One region of the Motilimonas sp. 1_MG-2023 genome, then DNA from elsewhere that is predicted to be linked to it. Evidence: predicted binding sites of a transcription regulator. Region 1 holds the regulator's gene; each other region holds the start of a gene.
The links. The regulator FliA, encoded in region 1, starts transcription of late flagellar genes. The targets are predictions, from matches to a motif close to CTAAAGNTNNNNNNNNNNNNGCCGATA.
Positions count from the first base shown of each region.

Region 2: the regulator FliA is predicted to act here: its motif matches at 4,278-4,304, upstream of Q4519_RS15985 (VC2046/SO_2500 family protein).
Region 3: the regulator FliA is predicted to act here: its motif matches at 4,523-4,549, upstream of pomA (flagellar motor protein PomA).

Region 1 is NZ_JAUOPX010000006.1:76,225-84,138, reverse strand. It holds gene Q4519_RS04800 (chemotaxis protein CheA) at 1-1,691, opposite strand, end outside; gene Q4519_RS04795 (protein phosphatase CheZ) at 1,701-2,453, opposite strand; gene cheY (chemotaxis response regulator CheY) at 2,463-2,846, opposite strand; gene Q4519_RS04785 (RNA polymerase sigma factor FliA) at 2,950-3,666, opposite strand; gene Q4519_RS04780 (MinD/ParA family protein) at 3,659-4,531, opposite strand; gene flhF (flagellar biosynthesis protein FlhF) at 4,536-5,954, opposite strand; gene flhA (flagellar biosynthesis protein FlhA) at 5,973-7,914, opposite strand, start outside.
Region 2 is NZ_JAUOPX010000034.1:7,334-15,247, reverse strand. It holds gene Q4519_RS16005 (prolyl oligopeptidase family protein) at 1-621, shown strand, start outside; gene Q4519_RS16000 (leucyl aminopeptidase) at 700-2,142, shown strand; gene Q4519_RS15995 (YchJ family protein) at 2,324-2,797, shown strand; gene purU (formyltetrahydrofolate deformylase) at 2,830-3,666, shown strand; gene Q4519_RS15985 (VC2046/SO_2500 family protein) at 3,706-4,245, opposite strand; gene Q4519_RS15980 (response regulator) at 4,411-6,066, shown strand; gene Q4519_RS15975 (glutathione S-transferase family protein) at 6,133-7,095, opposite strand; gene Q4519_RS15970 (ion channel) at 7,283-7,914, shown strand, end outside.
Region 3 is NZ_JAUOPX010000011.1:81,080-88,993, reverse strand. It holds gene Q4519_RS08075 (ABC transporter ATP-binding protein) at 1-584, opposite strand, end outside; cobalamin riboswitch at 650-853, opposite strand; gene Q4519_RS08070 (hypothetical protein) at 922-1,047, opposite strand; gene thiI (tRNA uracil 4-sulfurtransferase ThiI) at 1,147-2,601, opposite strand; gene Q4519_RS08060 (flagellar motor protein MotB) at 2,717-3,625, opposite strand; gene pomA (flagellar motor protein PomA) at 3,637-4,398, opposite strand; gene xseB (exodeoxyribonuclease VII small subunit) at 4,614-4,853, shown strand; gene ispA ((2E,6E)-farnesyl diphosphate synthase) at 4,857-5,747, shown strand; gene dxs (1-deoxy-D-xylulose-5-phosphate synthase) at 5,754-7,637, shown strand; gene Q4519_RS08035 (ABC transporter substrate-binding protein) at 7,685-7,914, opposite strand, start outside.

The sequences.
Region 1 (7,914 bases):
AGTACCATGAGTGTGGGTAGGATCGCTAGTGTAAGCGGAACTTTAATTTCTAATCGAGTTCCAGTCCCTAGATTTGAATCAATATGAATTGCACCATTCAACTGAGTGATACTGGTTTTAACCACGTCCATACCCACGCCGCGACCTGAAATGTCTGAAATTTCAACCTTGGTTGAAAAGCCCGGGGCAAAAATAAGATTATAGGCCTCAGTGTTCGACATTCTTGCTGCTGTATCGGGATCGAGAATACCTTTGTTAATAGCAATGCTTTTAAGTTTTTCTGCATCCATTCCAGCGCCATCATCTTGGATAACCAGTAAGATATGGTCGCCTTCTTGCGAAGCTGAAAGTTTAATTTGCCCCATTCTTGGCTTGCCATTTTGTTCACGCACATCAGGCATTTCTACCCCGTGGTCCACCGCGTTTCGCACTAAGTGAACTAAGGGATCAGCAAGCGCTTCAACTAAGTTTTTATCTAAATCCGTATCCTCACCTTCAAGGGTAAGATTAATGTCTTTCTTTAGTGTTCGCGCTAAATCTCGCACCACCCGCGGAAAACGGCCGAACACCTTCTTAATTGGTTGCATGCGGGTTTTCATTACCCCGCCTTGCAAATCAGCAGTAACAACATCTAAATTAGCAACGGCCTTAGCCATTGCTTCATCACTGCTGTTGATGCCTAAACTCACTAAACGGTTTCGAACCAGTACAAGCTCGCCCACCATATTCATTATTTCATCTAAGGTGCGAGTATCAACTCGTACTGTAGACTCGCCTTGAGAAGGTGGATTGGCCCTGCTCGCAGCAGGTTTGTCCGCAGCAACAGGCGCCTGAGGCTTAACTGCAGCCGCTGGGGCAGGAGCTGGGGCAGGAGCTGGAGCGACAGAAGCAGTATCTTTAACGGGTTCACTGGGCTCAGGTGCACTAGCTATAGTTGGGCTTTGCCCTGCACCATGCAATTCATCGAGTAAACGCTCAAATTCATCATCGTCAATAACACTATCATCTGCTGGCGGAGGAGCCGCAGCAATTTTGTGCTGTCCCTTCCCGTGTAGCTCGTCCAACAAGGATTCAAATTCATCATCAGTGATGTCTCCCGAGCTAACACTTGGCGAAGCTGTAGCTTTCGATGGACTTGAATTACCATGTAGCTCATCAAGTAATCGTTCAAACTCATCTTCGGTAATTTCATCAATGCCAGCACCATCAGTTGCAGAACTTTCCTGTGTCATTTCAGGCTCAGGTGCAGCTATCGGTTCGGGGGTAATAGGAGGCTCAGGGGAGGCCACGGGCTCAGCTCCAGCGGGCTGACTCAGTTTATGCAGGGCATCTAGGATAGCTTGTGGCGCAGGCGTTAAAGGCTCTCGGGCCTGCACTTGCGCAAACATTTCATTAATGCAGTCCAAGGCTTCAAGGATAGTATCCATTAACTCAGAACTAACAGGACGGCCACCATTACGTAATGTGTCAAACACATTTTCCGCACCATGACAACAATCTACTAATTCAGTAAGAGAGAGGAAGCCGGCTCCTCCTTTAACGGTATGGAAACCTCGAAAGATGGCATTCAGTAAATTGGTATCATCCGGCTGTTTTTCCAAGTCAACCAATTGCTCAGAAAGCAGCTCGAGTATCTCGGCAGCTTCTACCAAAAAGTCTTGTAAAATGTCTTCATCGACCTCAAAGCCCATGCGCTACTCCTAGAATCCTAAACTTGATAACAAGTCATCAACATCATCTTGACCCGAAACGACATCATCTCTCGACTCGGCATTCATTATCGGGCCTTCAGCTTCAATCCCTGATATTCGAGGTGCATCGGTACTACTTTGTTTTGGTTTTTGTTCAAACTCACCAAACATAGTCAGCATTTCTACCAATTTCACTTCCACTTCCTGAACTAAAGTGATTACGCGCCGGATCATCTGACCCGTTAAATCTTGAAAATCTTGAGCCATTAAAATTTCAGTCAATAAGTGTTTTAACTTATCGGCGTCCTGCTCTGAATCCTTAAGGATCTTGTCTAACTTGTGACAAAGTTCCTTAAATTGAACCAGTTCGATTTCTCGATTCATCAAGCTGTTCCAACCTGGCAAAACTTGTTGGATGTTCTCATTGAGTCGATCGGCTAAGGGCAAGCTTTCATCCACAGCATCCATGGTTCGGTTCGCCGCTTTATCCGTCATTTCTATCACGTAAGTCAGTCTATCTTTCGCATCCGGTATTTCACTATTTGCTAATTCAGATAAGCGATTATCGTTTTGAAAATCAATTAGCGAGTCATGCAATTGACGCGTCAGTAAACCAACTTGCTCAAACAGTTCGTTCTTAGAGGGATCTGACAGCACACCAGAAATCAAAGAATTCGCCTGTGCAACTTCGCCAAGCTTAAGTAGTTCAACCAAATGCTGTGCTTGCTCAAGCGAAAGCAGTGCTTCGTTGGTGCTTGTCATCACGCCCCCTTACTGAAGTCGTTCGAAAATTTTATCAAGCTTTTCTTTCAACGTTGCGGCAGTAAATGGCTTAACAATATAACCATTCACACCTGCTTGTGCCGCTTCAATAATTTGTTCACGCTTGGCTTCAGCCGTTACCATCAGCACTGGCAGATGGCGAAGGCTTTCGTCTTTACGTACCTCTTTTAACAAGTCAATACCTTGCATTCCTGGCATGTTCCAGTCGGTAACAAGAAATTCAAAATCGCCATTCTTCAGCATAGGTAACGCTGTGCTACCATCATCCGCTTCATGGGTATTGTTGAATCCAAGATCACGCAATAGGTTTTTAATTATTCTTCGCATTGTTGAAAAATCATCAACAATTAGAATCTTCATGTTTTTATCCAACTTATTCTCCTCAAATGGCAGTTGGTTGTACTCAACTCTATGTGCTGAAGTGTTCTGTAACATACTACAAATCAGTATAGTTACTTAATATCATATCAACAGGCTAAGTTTGCCAATCAAGCATTCGCCCTTTTAAGCGGTGAATAGCTTGGCTGTGTATTTGGCTAACTCTCGACTCACTGACACTTAACACTTCACCAATTTCACGTAAATTTAGCTCTTCATCATAATATAAAGATAATACAAGGGCTTCGCGTTCGGGTAAGGATTTTATACAAGATGCGAGGTCATACTGAAATTTTTCTTCAAAAACCCCTTCAAATGGCGAATTTTCATCCAGCTCACTCGATGGCAAGGAATCTTGGCCTACGGCCAAGTCTTCGATACCGATTAGTTTACCACTGTTTACATCTCTGAGCATGGCATGGTAATCGTCAACACTCACTTGTAACTTGTTAGCGATATCACTGTCTTTGGCATCAGAGCCCAACTCTTTCTCTACGCTGTCGATAGCTTGTGCAATGAGACGGCTGTTCTTATGCACGCTTCTCGGCACCCAATCACCACGACGCATTTCATCAAGCATGGCACCTCTGATGCGAATGCCGGCAAAGGTTTCAAAGCTTGCTCCCTTGCTCGCGTCAAAATTCCGACTGGCTTCAAGCAAACCAATCAGACCCGCTTGAGTTAAATCTTCGACCAACACACTCGCAGGTAACCTCGCCATTAAGTGATGTGCAATCCGTTGCACTAAGGTTCCATAGCGTTCAACCAGTTCATTCGGCTGAACTTGACTGGTGTAAGCATGGACTTTATTCACTAATTTTCTCTCTTTTGTCTGCTGTGTTATCAAGCAGTTTTTCGATAAAAAACTCTAAGTGGCCACCAGGCTGATTGGGTACTGGCCAAGTGATCGCTTTGCTGGATAAGGCTCTAAATGCCAATGATGAAGGAGATTTAGGAAAAGACTCAACGACTAATTTTTGCTTGCGTACTGATTGACGAACATTGTTATCAAATGGAATACAAGCGACAAGCTCTAAGGCCGTGTCTAAAAAGCGATCAGTCACACGCGTTAACTTAGAAAATAATTCTTGCCCTTCGCGTAAGCTGCGAACCATATTAGCGACAATCTTAAAGTGAAACACGCCATATTGCGTATTTAACAACTTAATTAACGCATAAGCATCGGTAATTGACGTAGGTTCATCACAGACCACCACCACGATATCTTGGGCTGCTCGAGCAAAGCTGAGCACCATATCTGATATGCCCGCAGCAGTATCGACTAACAGCACATCAATAGGTGTTTGCAACTCACTAAACGCTCGAATAAGGCCAACGTGCTCAGCTGGCGTTAATTCCACCATGGATTTTGTGCCAGACGTAGCAGGTATTATTTTCATCCCTTGAGGCGCATCAATGATCACTTCATCTAAGGTGCATTCACCCGATAAAACATGGGATAGATTTTTAGTCACACGAAGGCCGAGTAGTACATCCACATTTGCCAACCCTAAGTCAGCATCTAGCACTAACACGCGTTTGCCTTGTGCTGCGAGAGAAGCGGCCAAGTTCAAGGTAACGTTAGTTTTACCCACGCCCCCCTTACCGCCTGTCACGGTAATCACTTTAACTTTGTTATTTTTCATCATTCGCAGCCCACTCGCCTGATCATTTAACATCGATTTATTCATAATACTCCGAAGTGTGGCAGTCATCTGCTTCGCTATACCACTGATGTTGGTCTTTCGCCATTTCCTGCTCCATTAAACTTAACGCGCTGGACACCATATATTTGGCGCTGGCTATTTTGATATCTTCAGGCACCCTTTGACCATTGGTAATATATGAAATAGGTAAAGCATGCTTAATTGTAACACTTAGTATTTCACCTAGACTCAAACTTTCATCTAGTTTCGTGAGAATACAACCAGATAAGGGTATTCTTCGAAAATGTTCGATGGCTTCTTGTACAACTCGACGCTGAGAAGTGGCGGGGATCACCAAAAAGCTGCGAATACGCACTCGCGAGTTTTTCATCAAGGTTTCCAGCTGCTCAGATAAACGAACATCTCTCTGTCCCATTCCGGCTGTATCAATCAGCACTAATCGCTTAGTTCGCATTTGATATAAAATATCAGATAGCTCATCGGCATCCTTGGCGACGCGAACCGAACAACCTAAAATTTTACCGTATGTCGCTAGCTGTTCATGGGCGCCAATACGATACGTGTCGGTGGTAATCAAACCGACTTGGTCAGCCCCATGTTCCATGGCAAAACGCGCTGCTAGTTTAGCAATGGTGGTGGTTTTACCTACCCCTGTTGGCCCTAACAGGGCCACTGCGCCGCCCAATTTAAGAATTTCGTTTTCACCTATGGTCACTTGATCTTCAAGTAATTGAGATAAGTATTGTTTCGCTTCTGCAGGTGAACAACTTTCAGGAATACAACTGGCTAGTTGATCCGAAATGTCATCGGAAAAACCACATTTATTCAACCATTTAATTAGCATTGCTCGAACTGGCTCTTTGCGCTCTAGCTCTTGCCACATCAACCCTGAGACTTGGTGCTCTAACAATTTACGCAGCGAAGCCATTTCTTCGCGCATGGAATCTAAGATCTTATCATCCTTGCTATTATTACTTGGCGCAGACTTCACTGGTCGCGCTGGCGCAGGACGCGGTTTTGGTTGTTCCCACTCATTTTGTTCCATCAAAGTGGCGGGTTTCGCACTCGGCCTTGCCGGTTTAGCCATCGGACTGCCTTGTTTTTTAAGCAGTGCTGACAGTGAATCAGCAAGGTTTTGCCCAGAGCGTGCATTAATTGTTTTAGCTTGCTCCATGGCGGCATTGCTCACTTGAGTTGAGTTAGCGCGTGGGCGATTGGACAAAACAACACTGTCTTCCTTCAAATCACGATTTTCTTTTACATCGCGAGATTGCGCTTTTGATTCTGTGGCCGCTTGATAATCTACTGCCGCAACAATCTCAATACCACCGGTGACTTTTTTGTTGGACATGATCACTGCGTCTGGCCCTAAAATGTCCTTCACTTCAGCCAGTGCTGCGCGCATATCTTTGGCAAAAAAACGTTTAATTTTCATACTGCAGTCTCCTGTCGATTACTGCCCGACAGAGTTAACGATTCTAATCTGCTTATCTTCAGGAACTTCTTGATATGACAGAACTTGTAATCCAGGGATTGTGTTTTTAACAAATTTAGCAAGGGTAGTACGTAATACGCCTGACGTTAGCAAAACAGCGGGCTGACCTGCAAGCTCTTGCTGTTGAGACGCTTCAAATAATGCGCGTTGGATCCGCTCTGCTAGCCCAGGCTCTATACCTGCACCATCACTCCCGCCAGCCTGAATAGAATTATGCAAAATCTGCTCCAACTCTGGTGATAAGGTAATAACTGGAATTTCCGGCTCTGCACCGACAATATTTTGACTGATCATGCGTTTTAACGCGATCCGACAAGCCGCCGTCAACACTTCTGAATCTTGGCTTTTCACGCCGTAATCAGACAAGGTTTGCACTATCGTCCGAATATCACGGATTGGCACGCCTTCATTGAGTAGCCCTTGCAACACTTTTACAATCACCCCTAGTGGTAAAATGTCAGGTACTAGCCCTTCTACAAGTTTAGGATGACTTTTTGCTAATAGGTCTAATAAATTCTGTACTTCTTCATGCCCTAGTAATTGCGCAGCATGATTAGTTAATATTTGACTCAAATGTGTGGCTACAACGGTTGCTGCATCAACAACTGTATAGCCCATGGCTTGAGCATGCTCACGCTGACTCGGTGAGATCCAAAGTGCATCAAGTTGAAATGCTGGTTCGATGGTTGGTACGCCATCCACCGTACCAAATACCTGACCGGGGTTTATCGCCATTTCTTTGTCATGTAGCACTTCAGCCTGACCGCTGGTCACCCCCATGAGGGAGATACTGTAATAACTTGGCGGGAGATCTAAATTATCACGAATATGGACAGGGGGGACCAAAAAGCCTAGCTCTTGCGATAATTTTTTACGTACCCCTTTAATTCGCTCTAATAGCTCACCACCTTGGCTTTTATCCACTAATGGAATCAATCGATAGCCAACTTCCAAGCCGATCGTATCCACAGGTTGCACATCATCCCATCCCAATTCTTTCGTTTTATTGGCCGGATGACTACCCGCTACATTTTTCTCACTGGCAACCAAGGCCTGAGCAGCTTGCTCTTTTTGTTTTTTCATTAACCAATATGTTCCGCCCGCAGCACCGAATCCCAAAGACAAAAATGCAAAGTGCGGCATGCCTGGCACTAACCCCATCACAATTAAGATACCTGCGGTGATCATTAAAGCTTTAGGGTTACTGAACATCTGGCCCATCACCTGTTCACCCATGTCTTCAGAGCGATTTTCACGGGTGACTGTGATTGCAGCAGCAATAGAAAGTAATAAGGAAGGGATTTGAGCAACAAGACCATCACCAATAGTTAGCAAAGTGTAGATCTCGGCCGCATCGCTAAAGCTAAGGCCATGTTGCGCCATACCGATAATAAAGCCGCCAATGATGTTGATGAATAAGATCAGGATACCGGCAATTGCATCCCCTTTTACAAACTTACTGGCACCATCCATCGAACCATAGAAATCAGCTTCACGCGTCACTTCTTCGCGCCTGACTCGAGCTTGCTCTTGGTCGATCATCCCAGCGTTCAAATCAGCATCAATTGCCATTTGTTTACCGGGCATGGCATCGAGGGTAAAGCGGGCACTTACTTCCGAAATACGACCAGCACCTTTGGTCACCACGACAAAGTTGATAATCATTAGAATTAAGAAGACGATTAAACCAACAGCATAGTTGCCACCGATGACCACCGAGCCAAAAGCCGCGATCACATTACCTGCAGCATCACCGCCCTGATGCCCTTCAAGTAACACCACTCGCGTCGAGGCTACATTTAATGCCAAACGCAATAACGTCGCAATCAGTAACACAGCCGGAAACGAGGCAAAATCTAATGGCCGCTTTGTATAAATAGACACTAAAAGGACAATGAGC
Region 2 (7,914 bases), on a different contig from region 1:
ACTTGGCTCGCACAAGGGGGCGCATATGCCATCGCCAACATCCGTGGGGGTGGCGAGTTTGGCCCAGCTTGGCATCAGGCAGCTCTCACTCATCATCGCCAACGCGCCTATGATGACTTTTTTGCTGTTGCAGAAGATTTAATCAATCGTAAGGTGACCCAACCAAAACACCTTGGCGCAATGGGCGGCTCAAATGGCGGCTTGTTGATGGGCGTATGCTTAACTCAACGCCCTGAACTGTTTAATGCAATTAATATTCTGGTACCCTTACTGGACATGAAACGCTTTCATCTACTTTTAGCCGGTGCCAGTTGGATGGCAGAGTATGGAAATCCCGATATTGCAGAAGACTGGGCCGTTATCAAAACTTACTCGCCTTATCAAAATTTAGTCGAAAATCGCAACTACCCTAAAGTGTTGCTGAGAACATCAACCAAGGATGATCGTGTTCATCCTGCCCACGCCCGCAAACTAGCCGCTAAAATGGCAGAATTTGGCCACCCATTTTTCTACTATGAAAACATCGAAGGAGGTCATGCTGGCGCGGCTGATTTAAAACAAAGCGCTTATACCAAAGCCATGGATTTTGCCTACTTCTGGCATCGCCTAGGCCATAAATAAAGCGCGCGAATTTGAATCACGAAGGTGAAGCTCATTTAACTTCACCATGTAATACAACGAAATAAACTGAGTGGTAATATGAACTTTATTTTTGCAACACCAGAACAAGCAATAACGGGCACCCTTGTGGTTCCTGTATTCAAAGATGACCTCTGCGCCCTTTCGGGTTTATCAGCTGAAGCGCAAATTAAAACCTTGATCGAACAAGAGCAGATCAGCACTAAAGCGGGTGTTGTCACCCCGTTCTTCAACGCAGAGCAACCACTGATACTTGTTGGCGCCGGCAAACGTGAAAAATTCAGTGAAAATGAACTACTCAAATTAGTACAAAACTTAGCTGTCACCCTAAAAGAAAGCCAAGCTCAACTTAGCCTCTTAGTTGACGTACTCGTTCCTGAAAAGCGTGACATTAGCTGGACCCTAACGCAAATCACTCAGCAGTGGCTCAGCAGCCTGTACAGCTACGACATCACTAAGTCAGAAAAAGCACCAGTCACTAAAACCGAGCTACTGGTTTTTATTACTGAAAATACCAATGATGCCGCGGTGACGTTAGGTCAAGCCATCGCCAATGGTATGAATGTCACCAAACAGCTGGGCGATTTGCCGTCAAATATTTGTACACCAACCTACCTCGCCAAATTTGCCGCTAAGCTGGCTGAGCAACACAGCGAGTTTGAAATAGAAGTACTTGAAGAAACAGATATGGAAGCCTTGGGCATGGGCTCATTTTTGTCAGTATCAAAAGGCAGCGATGAAGCGGCTAAGCTGATTGTGCTGCAATACCAAGGCGGCGAAGCCAATCAAGCCCCACACGTACTCGTGGGTAAAGGGTTAACTTTTGACAGTGGCGGTATCAGCCTAAAGCCAGGTGCTGGCATGGAAGAAATGAAGTACGACATGGGCGGGGCCGCTGCCGTGTTAGGTACCATGCATGTCTTATCTGAACTGAAGCCTGCGTTAAACGTCATTGCTATCATTGCTGCAGCTGAGAACATGCCTTCGGCACGCGCTTCTAAGCCGGGTGACGTGGTCACTAGCATGAGTGGTAAGACCATTGAAATTATCAATACTGACGCCGAAGGCCGACTAGTATTAGCTGATGCTCTGACCTATGCAGAGCGTTTTAACCCAGCCAGCGTGGTAGATATTGCGACATTAACTGGCGCAGTGATCGTTGGCTTAGGGGTGCACCCTACTGCGGTTTATGCCAATGATGATAACTTAAGCAGCGAACTATTAGCAGCAGGGAATGAGTCATGGGATCGCGGCTGGCCAATGCCTTTATGGGACGATTACGCAGCTGAAATTACCTCTCCATTTGCTGATTTGCGTAATACCGGCTCAATTGCACGCGCGGGAGGCTCAATTACTGCCGCCATGTTCCTGAAAGCCTTTGCTGAAAAATACACTTGGGCACATTTAGACATTGCAGGTACAGCATGGCAAGGCAGTAAAGGTGCAACGGGCCGCCCGGTGCCAATGCTGACGCAATACCTACTTGCAAAGCAAGCAAAGTAAGCGCTATCTGTATTGCTTAAAATATGGCAAAGATAGCTTAACTAGCTGAAATAACAAAGCAGTTAGCCGCTCGGTTAACTGCTTCTTGGTCTATTGCGCTAACCTAGTCCTTTTTTCTTCCCTCTCGTTACTTCATTATCCTGCCCAACCTGTGCATAATAGCGCCGTTAAGGAGAATAAAATGACGCGCTGCCACTGTGGTAATGATTTACCCTATGAAAAATGCTGCCAACCTTTACATTTAGGTGAATTCGCGGCCCCCACTTGTGAAGCTCTCATGCGCTCACGTTTTAGTGCTTATATTGAGCAATTAGGGGAATATTTATTTAACACTTGGCACCCCGATTATCGTGCCGACCTAACACCTGAAACCTTAGCCCAATCAGGCAAAGAAACCGATTGGCGCAGCTTGCAAATTTTAGCCAGCCAAGGTGGGCCGAATGATAGCCAAGGCTCGGTTGAATTTTGCGCTTGGTTTATGGTCAATAACGAACTGCATTATCATCACGAAATATCGCAGTTTAGCCGTGTTGAAGGCGCATGGGTTTACACCGACGGGGCATTTAATCCGAATAAAAAATCACGACTACCGGGGCGCAATGATCCTTGCCCCTGTATGAGTCAAAAGAAATTTAAAGCCTGTTGTGGCAAATAATTAATTAAAAATAATTTGAGTTGAGCACTAAGATGGAACGTAAAATACTGTTAACCGATTGCCAAGATCAAAAAGGCCTAATCGCGCAAATTACCAACATTTGTTACAAGCACCAGCTAAATATCATTAAGAATAATGAGTTTGTTGATAATGACTTTGGCCGCTTCTTTATGCGTACCGAATTAGAAGGCCACTTTAATGATGCGACGTTCTTAGCCGATATTGATTCAGCACTGCCCAAAGGTGCTAATCGCAATTTAGTACAAGCTGGGCGTAAACGTATTGTTATTATGGTAACCAAAGAAGCACATGCCCTTGGTGATATCTTAATGAAGCAAGCTTACGGTGGCATGGATGTTGAAATTGCTGCGGTGATTGGTAACTACGATGCATTGGAAGACTTAGTAACTAAATTTGATATTCCTTACCACACTGTGAGCCACGAGGGTTTGTCTCGTCCTGAGCACGAAGCCAAAATTGTTGAATTGATTAATCAATATGATCCAAACTATGTGGTACTAGCAAAATACATGCGTATATTAACGCCGGAATTTGTAGCTAATTACCCGAATAAAATCATTAACATCCACCACAGTTTCTTACCTGCTTTTATCGGTGCCAGCCCATATAAGCAAGCGTTCGATCGCGGCGTTAAAATCATTGGCGCAACCTCGCACTTTGTTAATAATGATTTAGATGAAGGGCCTATCATTACCCAAGATGTTATCCACGTTGATCACAGCTTTAGTGCACAAGACATGGCGAAAGCGGGTAAAGACGTTGAAAAATTAGTATTAACGCGTGCATTGTCGCTGGTGTTAGATGAAAAAGTGTTTGTTTACGGTAACAAAACCGTCGTATTCAGATAGTCGCTTCGACACAATAAGGCCTGTTAAGCAGGCCTTAATTTACGCCACCATATCAAGCTTATGTAGTTTTAGCTCTTTATCGTAGTCAAAGCCTTCAATGATCTGATTCATGCTAATCTCGTCGTATTTAACGGGCTCGGGAACCGTTTTGTTCATTTTTTCCATCCACTGCAAGCGCGTTTTTAGACTGACATTATCCAAAACTTCTTGGCCTAAACCGCCAGTGGGATCATTTTGACATAAAGGCGTAGGTTGCAATAACTGTTGTAAGCGAACACTTGCATTAAGGCCTTGGGCCGTTAACTCACTGAACGATTTTGCTCTGTCTGCCGAAATACCAGGCCCACGAATAGGCAGAGGTTGACCTAAACCAAATTCAGCCCGTAAATCAGCCTCTGGCTTTTTCATCATAGGCTTATCGGCTAAACCAAATTGAGGTAGTTCAGGAACATCAGCACAAAGCATGCTTAACAACAACGAGAACTGCGCTCGCTGTCCTTGATGAATAGCCTGATTAAGGCTTTGCCCTAACTGCAGTTCATCGGTAAGCAAATGTTGGCGAATTTGTCCTGATATCATCTCATCACACAAGTTAGCAAGGTTAAGATTGATATCGGCACAATAGAAGAAAACATGAATAAATATTTATCTTCACTTTATAATGCAAGCCCGATACATTTTTGACTACACTTTTGTGGCTGGCTTAAATTGCTTAAAGTACTGAATAAACACTAGGAAACCTCATTGGAACCAAAAGCTTATAGTTACCACAACAAGAAAGTGCTGATCGTTGACGATCAACGTGCTTTCCAAGTCATGTTAAAAGCCATGCTCACTAACTTAGGCTGTGGCTCTGTTTCTTTTGCCGACACTGCTGAAGCGGCGGTAAAACTCTGCCGTGAAACCTCCTTTGACTTATTGTTAGTGGACTACAACCTAGGTTCAGGTAAAAATGGCCGCCAGTTACTTGAATACTTACGTAACCACAACCTAGTCAGTGTTGACGCTATGTTATTTATAGTGACGGGCGATAATTCTCGTTCAATGGTGCTTACTGCCCTTGAACTTGAGCCTGATGATTATTTAATGAAGCCTTTTTCGGGCCATCAATTAGATACTCGGGTGCAACGCTGTTACCGAAAAAAATCCGATTTAGTGGATATTTATACCGCGCTACGCGAAAAAGAATACGATAAAACAGCCGCTTACTGCCGACGTAAACTCAAAGAAGATACCCGGTACAAAAATTACTGCCGTAACTTAATGGCAGAGATGCTGATCCGCACCGAGCGCTACGACTCGGCGCAAGTCTTACTAGAAAAAATTGTTGAACAGCGTGAGTTTACTTGGGCCTGTATTACCTTAGGTAAAGTATATTTTCTGCAAGGAAAATACGACAAGTCAATCACCACTCTCGAGAAAGTCATCAAATCAAATGCCTTACTCATTGATGCCTATGAATGGCTTGGCCGGGCTTATGAAGCAAAAGGCCATCCAGAGAAGGCTCTGAGTATTGTCACTCGGGCGGCAGAGTTAGCCTACCACAGCATTGATAGGCATAAACTGCTGGCGCGTCTTGCTACCGACGCCCAAGAGTTTGACATGGCCAAAGACAGCTTTGGCGCCATTTTACAACTATCGCGTAATTCGTTTTACCCCGCTGTGGAGCATTTAGCCAACTACGTACGCAGTATTTTAGACGCAGCAAAACACACCGAAGATCCTCACCGTAGAAACCGGATCCTGCAAGATGTACATTCAGCTCTGTTCAAAGGTCGTCATGAAGAAGGCCGCCAAGAAGACTTTGATTTTGATATGTACGAGCATATTTGTCATGCCCGCGTGCATGAAGCCAAAGGGGAAATGCTAAAAGCAAAGCGCACCTTATTACACGCCATTGAACCGATTTTAGAGCAGCATGATGATGCGTCGACCGCTATATTAGCGGAGTCTATGCTAGCCTTAGCCGGCATTGGTGAATATGAATATGCCGAGGCAATGGCCGATACCTTAGCCACACGTGATGTGCTTGATGATGTCACCAGTAAAACATTGGAAAAAGTGGCTCAAGGTGAAATGAAAGAAACCCTCGCCGCATTCAAAGATCTTAATAAAATGGGTAAGCAAGCATACGAGCATGGTGATTTTGAAGCCGCTCGAGGCTATTTTGATCGCGCCTTGAAAAAAGCGCCAATGAACTCAGGTGCTGCAATTAATAAACTTCAGGCCAGTATTAAATTGCTATTAGCGGATAAAAAGCAGGCACGTAAATTCATTGAAGAATGTGAAAGCTGTATTAGCACCTTAGAAGGCGTGCCTTTATCCGGCGCGCACAGAGAACGATTCCTAGCCTTAAAAGCAGATTTTCATCAAGCAGCTCGAATGCCTGGGAAAAAATAGCGCGACATGCAGCAGGCAATATTTTTGATTGCCTGCTGCATGGTTTTGGCTAACGACTTCTCAATGCTAACTACTTTGCTCGTCACGCAGATGAGGGGAATCAAAGTCAAGTTGAGGGCCGACAGGAATAACCTGAGTCGGATTAATCATAGTATGACTAAAATAATAATGGCGCTTGATGTGTTCCATATTAACCGTGCCAGCGATACCTTGCATTTGATATAACTCTTTTAAATAGCCCTGCAAGTGAGGGTAATCAGCAATGCGCTTATGATTACACTTAAAATGACCCACATATACTGCATCAAACCGTACTAATGTCGTGAATAAACGCCAATCTGCTTCAGTCAACGTATCACCAACCAAATAGCGTTGCTTGCCAAGTAAGCCATTTAGATGGTCAAGCTCATTAAACAATTCCGTAAAGGCTTGTTCATACGCTTGTTGAGTGGTAGCAAAACCACATCGATACACACCATTGTTTACTCGTTCATATACTCTTTGATTAATGGCTTCTATTTCTGGTCGTAACGCTAACGGGTAGTAATCTTGGTCATTACCTGTTAGCTCGTTAAATGCAGAGTTGAGGATACGAATGATCTCGGCCGATTCATTATTAACGATAGACTGGGTGTGCTTGTCCCATAAAATAGGCACAGTCACGCGCCCAGTGTATTGCGGATCGGCTTTTTGATAAACCTGATAGAGATAGTCATTTTGATAAAGATCATCCACCAGCCCAGCTTGTTGATCAAACTCCCAGCCGTTTTCAAGCATATCAGGACTGACCACAGAAACACTAATATGTTCGGTTAAACCTTTTAGCTGACGAAAGATCAAGGCGCGGTGCGCCCAAGGACAAGCTAAGGAAACATATAGATGATAGCGCCCAGACTCCGCGAAAAAGCCGGCTTCACTATCGGGTGTGATTTGAAAGCGAAACTGACTTTGCTCTCGCTTGAATTCACCTTGGCTTTTTTCGGTATCATACCACTGGTCTTGCCACTGACCCTTTACTAATAATCCCATCATTCCTCCCTTGTTAATTTATTAAGTGTAATTAATAAAAATTCGATAACAAGCTAGATAATTCGCCAAAACCATTCAATTAATTAGAACTTTTTACCAACATTATCACTTTGCCCTCTCCCTATCTCCTGTAGCAAGCCAGATTCTTTCGCCTATACTCAGCTAAGGCATTAGTAGGGAAAGGGTTATGTCTGAACGCATTAAAGAACCATTAAGTGAATGCCAACATCATTGCCAGTATGTTGATCACTTAGGTGCGCAATGTGAAGCAGCAGCAGGCTCGTCAGGACTGTGTTTTTGGCACGATCCCAATACCGATAAGTCAGGTGAGGATATAGCCAGCCGCTTAGAACAATATGCCGCTCAAGGCGGAATGCTTCACGGCTTAGCGCTACAACACGCTAATTTAGAGGGCGTCAATCTAGTAAAGCGTCATTCTAAAACCGGTTATGATTTAACCGCCTGTGACTTCTACCGTGCCAACCTGCGCGGCGCCCACTTATTTAACGCCTCGATTTGCAAAGGCAGCCTAATGAAGGCCGATTTAACAGGAGCGAATATTCATTGCGTACACTTAGAGGAATGCAATTTACTTGGCGTTAAGCTGATTAAAGCGAAAATAGATAATGTAAAAATTGGTAAAAAACTACTGCAAGAACAACGCGCCGAACAAGCCTTAAAAGAAAATGATCTGAACTCCGCTTGGGATAACTACGAGCAGGCAGAAGAAATTTATCGTGATTTACGTAAAGCCAGTGAACAACAAGGATTATTTACACTCGCAGGCCCCTTCTTACAGCAAGAGCTAAAAATGCGGCG
Region 3 (7,914 bases), on a different contig from region 1:
TTAAGATCATGCAAGCTGCACAGCACAGTAACGCCTAATGATTTAATTAAATCAAGTAGCTGAAATTGATAGTGAATATCTAAATGATTGGTTGGCTCGTCTAAGATCAGCAGCTTAGGTTGCTGGATCAGCGCCCGCGCCAATAAACAGCGCTGCTTTTCACCGCCCGACAAGCTATCAAAGTTAGCCGCACGCAAATCCAATAAACCCACCGTTGCTAATACTTGATCAACTTGTTGGCGATAACGGCGAAAGCCACTGAGCAATGACACATGCGCGGTTAAGCCCATACGTACTACTTCTTCAACGGTAAAACCAAACTCCGCTGGAAACTCTTGCAACACCACCGCCACTTGCCGCGCGAACGCCTTGGCTGACAACTGATGCACATCCTGCCCCGCCAATAACACTTGGCCACAGCAAGGCCGATGCTGACGATAGACGCACCTGAGTAACGACGATTTACCCGAGCCATTTTGACCGATTAAGCCAACAAATTGTCCTTGGTTTATCTGCAAGTTAATCTGCTGTAACACGGCTTTATTGGCCACAAACCAACTAAGATCGCGAATTTTAAGGTGCATAAGCACCCTTAAACTCACGTTGAGATAACAAAAACATACCACTCCTGTAGGGCACACCCCGTCCCGAATTTTGTTTAGGTTATGGCAGGTCTCCTGGCTCACGTCTCATCATTTTTTGTGACCTTCCCAGTCCATGGACCAGTGGTTTCGCTGAATTGGCATTGCAGCGCAGACAAAAAACTACTCGTTTACAGTTGCGGGGGCAGCCACGGCTTAAACCGTGTTCCCATATTATGACCAAACTGGTCACCATAACGCGGAGGATTTTAGCACAGCAAACATCAATTTATATCGGGATTTAAGCTAAAACTATTATTAATAGAAACAATAGTTAACCTCAGCTTTGCTGAAGCCCATCACGGTCGATAAAGAGATGAGCAAAATCCTCAATGGTTTGGCAAATAAAATCCATATTAGTGGCTAATTGCCACGACATCGGCATTTGTACGATACCAATCTTCAAAGTACATTCCTCTTCGGATTCATTGGCTCGTGAAATACATGGCAGAAACAAAACAAGCAGCCGAGGCTGCTTGTTTTTAGTTCACACTCAGCTCGAAAACTAAGGGCGATACACTTTCACATTAGTAAAGCCGGCTTCTTTTAAGTACAAGGCTTGTAGTTTACTCATCACGCCACGGTCGCAGTAAAGCAAATACGTTTTGCTTTGATCTAAGGTGTCAAACTGAGTACCCAGTTTAAAGAACACCATGCTTTCAACGGTGGCGCCTTCAACTTTTAGCGGCTTGTCTTCACGCTCATCGTCAGAGCGGATATCTAACACCACTTCATTTGGCGCAAATTGCGCCGTGGTTTCCACCTCAGTGATCTCAGCATCGGTTTGTTCGCCGATATCGCGAATATCCAGCGTCATGGTGGCTTCCACCACTTTATCAATCAGCGCCATATCAAACTTGGCTTCTTGCTCTTCAATCTTGCTCATTACCGCTTTCACGGTAGGCTTATTGGAGATCACGCCGCAATACTCGGGAATGGTCTCTGAAAACTCTGCCGTACCAATTTGACGCGCCGTGTTGATGATATCTTGCTTATCCATCGCAATCAGGGGGCGTAAAATTAAGGTATCGGTCGATTTATCAATCACCGATAAGTTACGCAACGTTTGACTCGATACTTGGCCCACCGCTTCACCCGTTACCATGGCATCTAGCGCTAAGCGCTCGGCTAATTTAGCGCCGGTGCGCATCATCATACGCTTTAAGATCACACCCATTTGGCCGTCTTCGACCTTTTCAAGGATCTCTGCAACAACTGGCTCAAACGGCACCGCTAAAAACTTCACGCGATGAGATGAACTAAAGCGATCCCATAAGTGATGAGCGACTTGTTTAACGCCAATTTCATGAGCGGCGCCACCTAAGTTGAAGAAGCAGTAATGCACGCGCATACCGCGTTTCATCATGATGTAGCTAGAAACACCTGAGTCAAAACCGCCTGAAATCAGCGACAAGACACCTTCTTGTGAGCCCATAGGGAAACCGCCGAGTCCTTCATGGCGCTGCTTAACAATGAATAAATCTTGATGGTCAATTTCAAGTTGCACTGTGACATCAGGCTTTCTTAATTGCACACCAACTGCGTCAGTGTGTTGGTTTAGACCACCGCCAACATAACGTTCAACTTCTGTTGAACTAAAGTCATGTTTACCGCGACGTTTCACGCGTACACAAAAAGTTTTACCCGCTAGTTTATCCGCAACTAACGGCAGTACTTGTTCGTAAATATCATGTAAATCTTCAAATGGCGATTGCTGCACTTCTAAAAAGAACGCCACCCCCGGCGTGCTCGACAACAGTTCAATCAGCTTGGCGCGATTTTTGTCAGTGTCGTTGACCGTTTTAACGATGATATGATCCCACTCTAAAATGACTTTCACGTCATCGTCATAGCGTCTTAATACATTACGGATGTTGCCCTGTAACATTTTGCAAAAACGCTTACGAACAGACCTGCTCTTCATCAGGATTTCAGGGAAAAACTTAACGACAAATTTCATCGGCTTCACTTAGGGTAAAAATTAGGGTGCGGATTATACCCTGAGAATGTGAGGACTTAAAGTGGTGGTTTTTTGCCCTGCAAGTTTGCCACTTACAGGGCGGGGTAATGGAGACTTATTGCGTGACGTTTATTTCGTCTGACTCTTGTGCTTTACCTTGCATCACTGAAATTTCAACGCGGCGGTTTTTACGACGATTAGATTGATCGGTATTGTCGTAAAGAGGCTTAGTATCGGCATAACCCACCACCATTAAACGCTGTTGATCAAAACCTTTTACCTTGATCATTTCATGGGCAACCGATACCGCGCGCTGTGTTGACAAGTCCCAGTTAGAGCGATAAAGCTCAGACTTGATGGCTTCATCGTCAGTATGTCCAGATACCGTAATTTCGCCAGGGACATCTTTTAAAATTTCCGCTACTCGCGTGATCACAGGACGAAATTTAGGCTGTAAAAAAGCCGATCCAGACGGAAATGCGCCTTTTTCACGAACCCGAATAATCAGTTGCTGCCCGAGGGCTTCAATTTCAATAGCGCCATCTTCAATTTGATCTTTCATCTTTTGTGCTATGGTTTTCGCCAGTTGATTTTGTGCCGCTTGCTGTTGCGCTTCCATTTGGCTTTGAATGGCTTGTGACGCGGTCATGCCACCGTCTTTATCACCTTCATCTTGTTTTTGACCACCGACTTCTGCCGCTTCACCATCTTGAAAGTCTAACTTAGCTTGGGTCATATCAATGGTTTGTTGCATGATGGTTTCAATTGGCGTTGGCTCAGGTCGGCCAGGGCTGAACTCTTGTGCTATTACAGATGTCCCTTTCGGAATATCTTTCACTTCAAGCAAATTTTGCACCCCAAAAGCATACTTCATCGAACCAGCAATTTGCTTGAACTTGAGCACGTCCATTTCAGAAAATGCCAGCAGCAACACAAAGAAACACATAAGCAGTGACATTAAGTCGGCAAAAGTGCCCATCCAAGCGGGTAGTCCCTCAGGAGGACATTTACAAGGTTCTTCCATTATCGCCTCCTCTACTCGGTGGTGCTTACTTCTCGTTTAGATTCTGCCAGATAGTTTTTCAATAAACCTTCAATAACCCGTGGATTCTGGCCATCTTGAATACCTAATACTGCATCCATGATCAACACGCGGTTGAGCTTTTCTTCTTCGGCGCGTAATACTAATTTCTCGCTCATAGGCAAGGCCACCATGTTAGAAAGTATGGCACCATACAGAGTTGTTAGCAGCGCAACAGCCATCGAAGGGCCGATGGATTTTGGATCATCCATGTTAGACAGCATGGCAACCAGACCAATTAAGGTACCTATCATACCCATCGCGGGCGCAACATCACCAATGCTCTTAAAGATACCCGCGCCCATTAAATGCCGTTCGGAAGTGAGGGAAATGTCTTTCTCTAGAGTAGCACGCACTACGTCGGCGTCGTGCCCGTCTACCAGCATATCGATACCTTTTTGCATAAAAGCATTGGATATTTCTGCTTCTTCTAATGCTAAAAAACCACCTTTACGCGCGGCATCTGCCATTTCTACTGATTTGGTGATCAAATCTTCTGGCTTTTCTAGCTTGAACATAAAGGCTTTCATGCCTATCTTAGCCGCGCCTAAAAATTGTCCTAAATTGTACTTCATCAATACCACAAACATTGAGCCAACAAATACAATTAAAATAGAGGGAACGTCAATAAAGGTTGAGAGCTCACCGCCCATCAACATCGCCATGACAACAAACACAAATGCACCTATGATGCCGATCAGAGTTGCTAAATCCACGCTTTATACCCTCAATTTTTAAAGCAAAACAAAATGCCGTTTCGACTTGAGCCTGTTTATCTCATTTTCGTATATCAGCCAATTAACAGCAAGTTAAAGAAACTGGCAATTGTAACTTATATGGTATCGGCAACATTTGTTAAATATTTATAGTCAGCTTATTTGACCCATCACAGTCTCACAGGTAATCTTGGCGCGAATTGGGAGAATAGACAATGGCCGCAAAAAAACCTGAAAACATGAGCTTTGAAGAGTCACTGGGTGAACTGGAGCTGATAGTAAAGAAATTAGAATTAGGTGAACTCGCACTCGAAGATGCATTAAAACAATTTGAACGCGGCATAACTTTGGCGCGTATAAGTTCAACTAAGCTACAGTCAGCCGAGCAGCAAGTGCAGATATTACTTGATCAAGACGGTGAGCAAACACTTGCTCCCTTTCAGGAAGATGCCTAATTCATGAACCTGCTCGAACAATATAATTCAAGCTATAGAGCCCGTGTTGACACAAGCTTAGCCCGAGCCCTTGAGCAACGTGAAGTGCTTAGTGAAACACTTCAGCAAGCGATGGTCTACGGCACCATGCAGGGTGGCAAACGCATTCGGCCTTTTTTGGTTTATGCCACGGGTAACATTTTTAATATCGCCCCCGAAAAGCTCGACAAACTCGCCGCAGCCATTGAATGTATCCATGCCTACTCTCTTATTCATGACGATTTACCTGCCATGGATGACGATGAGTTACGCCGCGGCCAACCCACGTGCCATATCGCGTTTGATGAAGCCACCGCTATTTTAGCCGGAGATGCCCTGCAAACCTTAGCATTTGAATTAATTGCCGAAGTCGATGAGAACTTTACTCCCGCGCAGCAATTAGCGATGGTGAGAGTACTGGCTAACGCCTCTGGCTTAAGTGGTATGTGTGGAGGTCAAGCCCTTGATCTGGAAGCAGAAAACAAGAAAATTGACTTAGCGGCATTAGAGCGTATACACAGCGGTAAAACAGGTGCATTAATTCGCGCGGCGGTCACGTTAGGCGCGCTGAGTTACGCCGATGTCACACAACAAGAGCTAGCTTTATTAGACCAATTTGCTCAAGCCATCGGTCTAGCGTTTCAAGTACAAGATGACATTTTAGACATTACCAGTGACACCCAAACATTAGGCAAGCCACAAGGCTCAGATCAAGCTCTGAACAAATCTACCTACCCAGCTTTGCTTGGGTTAGCCGGCGCAAAAGAAAAAGCCCAAGCTCTTTACCAAGAGTCGCTACAAGCCTTGGCCAAGTTAGATTACAATACCGAATTACTAGAGCTGTTCGCGCATTACATTATTGAACGAAATAAATAAGCATTTATGAGCCTGGATTTGAAACATTACCCAACATTGGCCATGGCCAATTACCCAGAAGACTTACGCTTATTGCACAAAGATAAGTTAGTTGATCTGTGCGATGAATTACGCCAATTTTTACTGAGCTCAATCAGTAAAAGCAGTGGCCACTTTGCGTCTGGTTTAGGGGTGGTTGAACTGACTGTCGCCTTGCATTACGTTTACAACACGCCATTTGACCACCTAATTTGGGATGTAGGCCATCAAGCCTACCCCCATAAAATACTAACGGGTCGTCGCGATAAGCTACATACCATTCGTCAGTATAAAGGCTTGCATCCTTTCCCTTGGCGTGAAGAAAGTGAATATGACGTATTAAGTGTCGGTCACTCTTCCACCTCAATTGGCGCAGCAACAGGCCTTGCCATTGCTGCCGAAAAAGAAGGCAAAGGTCGCCGCGTTGTCTCTGTGATTGGTGATGGCGCGCTCACTGCGGGAATGGCATTTGAGGCATTAAATCATGCCGGTGCACTGCACAACGATATGCTAGTAATCTTAAATGATAACGAGATGTCCATTTCTGAAAACGTGGGCGCATTAAACAATCATCTCGCACAGCTATTATCAGGTGAGCTTTACACCAGCATTCGCGAAGGTGGTAAAAAAGTACTTTCAGGCCTGCCTCCAATAAAAGAATTAGCAAGACGCGCTGAAGAGCACCTTAAAGGCATGGTGGTGCCGGGCACCTTATTTGAAGAATTTGGCTTTAATTACATTGGTCCGATTGATGGTCACGATGTGAATGGCTTAGTGGAAACCCTGCGTAATATGCGCAATTTAAAAGGGCCACAATTTCTTCATATCATGACTAAAAAAGGCAAAGGTTACGCCCCAGCGGAACAAGATCCTATTGGTTACCATGCGGTGCCTAAGTTTGACCTTAGCCAAAGCCAATTACCAAAAAGCAAAGGAGCCCTCCCGACCTTTTCGCATATTTTTGGTGATTGGCTATGTGACATGGCAGCCCAAGATGACAAATTAATGGGAATTACCCCAGCGATGCGTGAAGGCTCAGGCATGGTCGCGTTTTCTAAACGTTTTCCAGAGCAATATTTTGATGTCGCCATTGCCGAACAACATGCGACAACCCTAGCGGCTGGCCTCGCTATTGCAGGCTTAAAACCGGTGGTCGCTATTTACTCCAGCTTCTTGCAACGCGCTTACGATCAAGTGATCCACGATGTTGCTATCCAAAACTTGCCAGTGCTGTTTGCTGTCGATCGCGCCGGCATCGTTGGCGCCGATGGCCCCACTCACCAAGGCGCGTTTGACATCAGCTTTATTCAAACCATTCCCAATATGGTAGTGATGACGCCAAGTGACGAGAATGAATGCCGCCAAATGCTTTACACCGGTTATCAACTAAACCAACCGGCAATGGTTCGTTACCCGAGAGGCAGTGGCTCTGGCGTGACAGCAACGTTAGAAATGAAGGCCCTAGCCCTAGGCAAAGGGGTGGTGAAACGCCAAGGTAAAAAAGTCGCAATATTATGTTTTGGTACTTTACTCAATTCAGCCATTAGTGTGGCGGAAGAGCTTGATGCCACATTAGTGGATATGCGTTTTGTTAAGCCCCTTGATAAAGAGCTAATCACTGAATTAGCTGCGCAGCATGACTACCTTGTCACCTTAGAAGAAAATGCAATTTTAGGCGGATCTGGCAGTGCAGTGCTTACTTTCTTGGCACAACAGCAAATTCTTAAGCCTGTACTTAACTTAGGGATTCCTGATTATTTTGTTGAGCAAGGCACTCAAGCGCAAATTTATCAGCAACTAGGCCTAGATAGCGCAGGGATATTAGCGCGTATTTTAAATTTCGTTAATGGCAAATCACACACTTTAGTTTAGCCTTATTTGCTCTGCCATAGATTAGCCCATTGAAATCAATGGGCTTTTTATTGTCTTCTCGATCGCAGTAAAGGCAAAGAAGGTGGGTTTTCAAACTCATCCACTTGTATATCGCCGAGATACGGCGTGTTATCAGGATTAACCACATCCTTTAAGCGAATATTTTTCTTTGCTGCCCAACCTAGCCTTTCCCAATGTAACGGCACAAATGCGGCATCTTCATAAAGCATGAGTTCAACTTCACGCAATAGCTGTCCCCTTAGCATAGGATCAATTT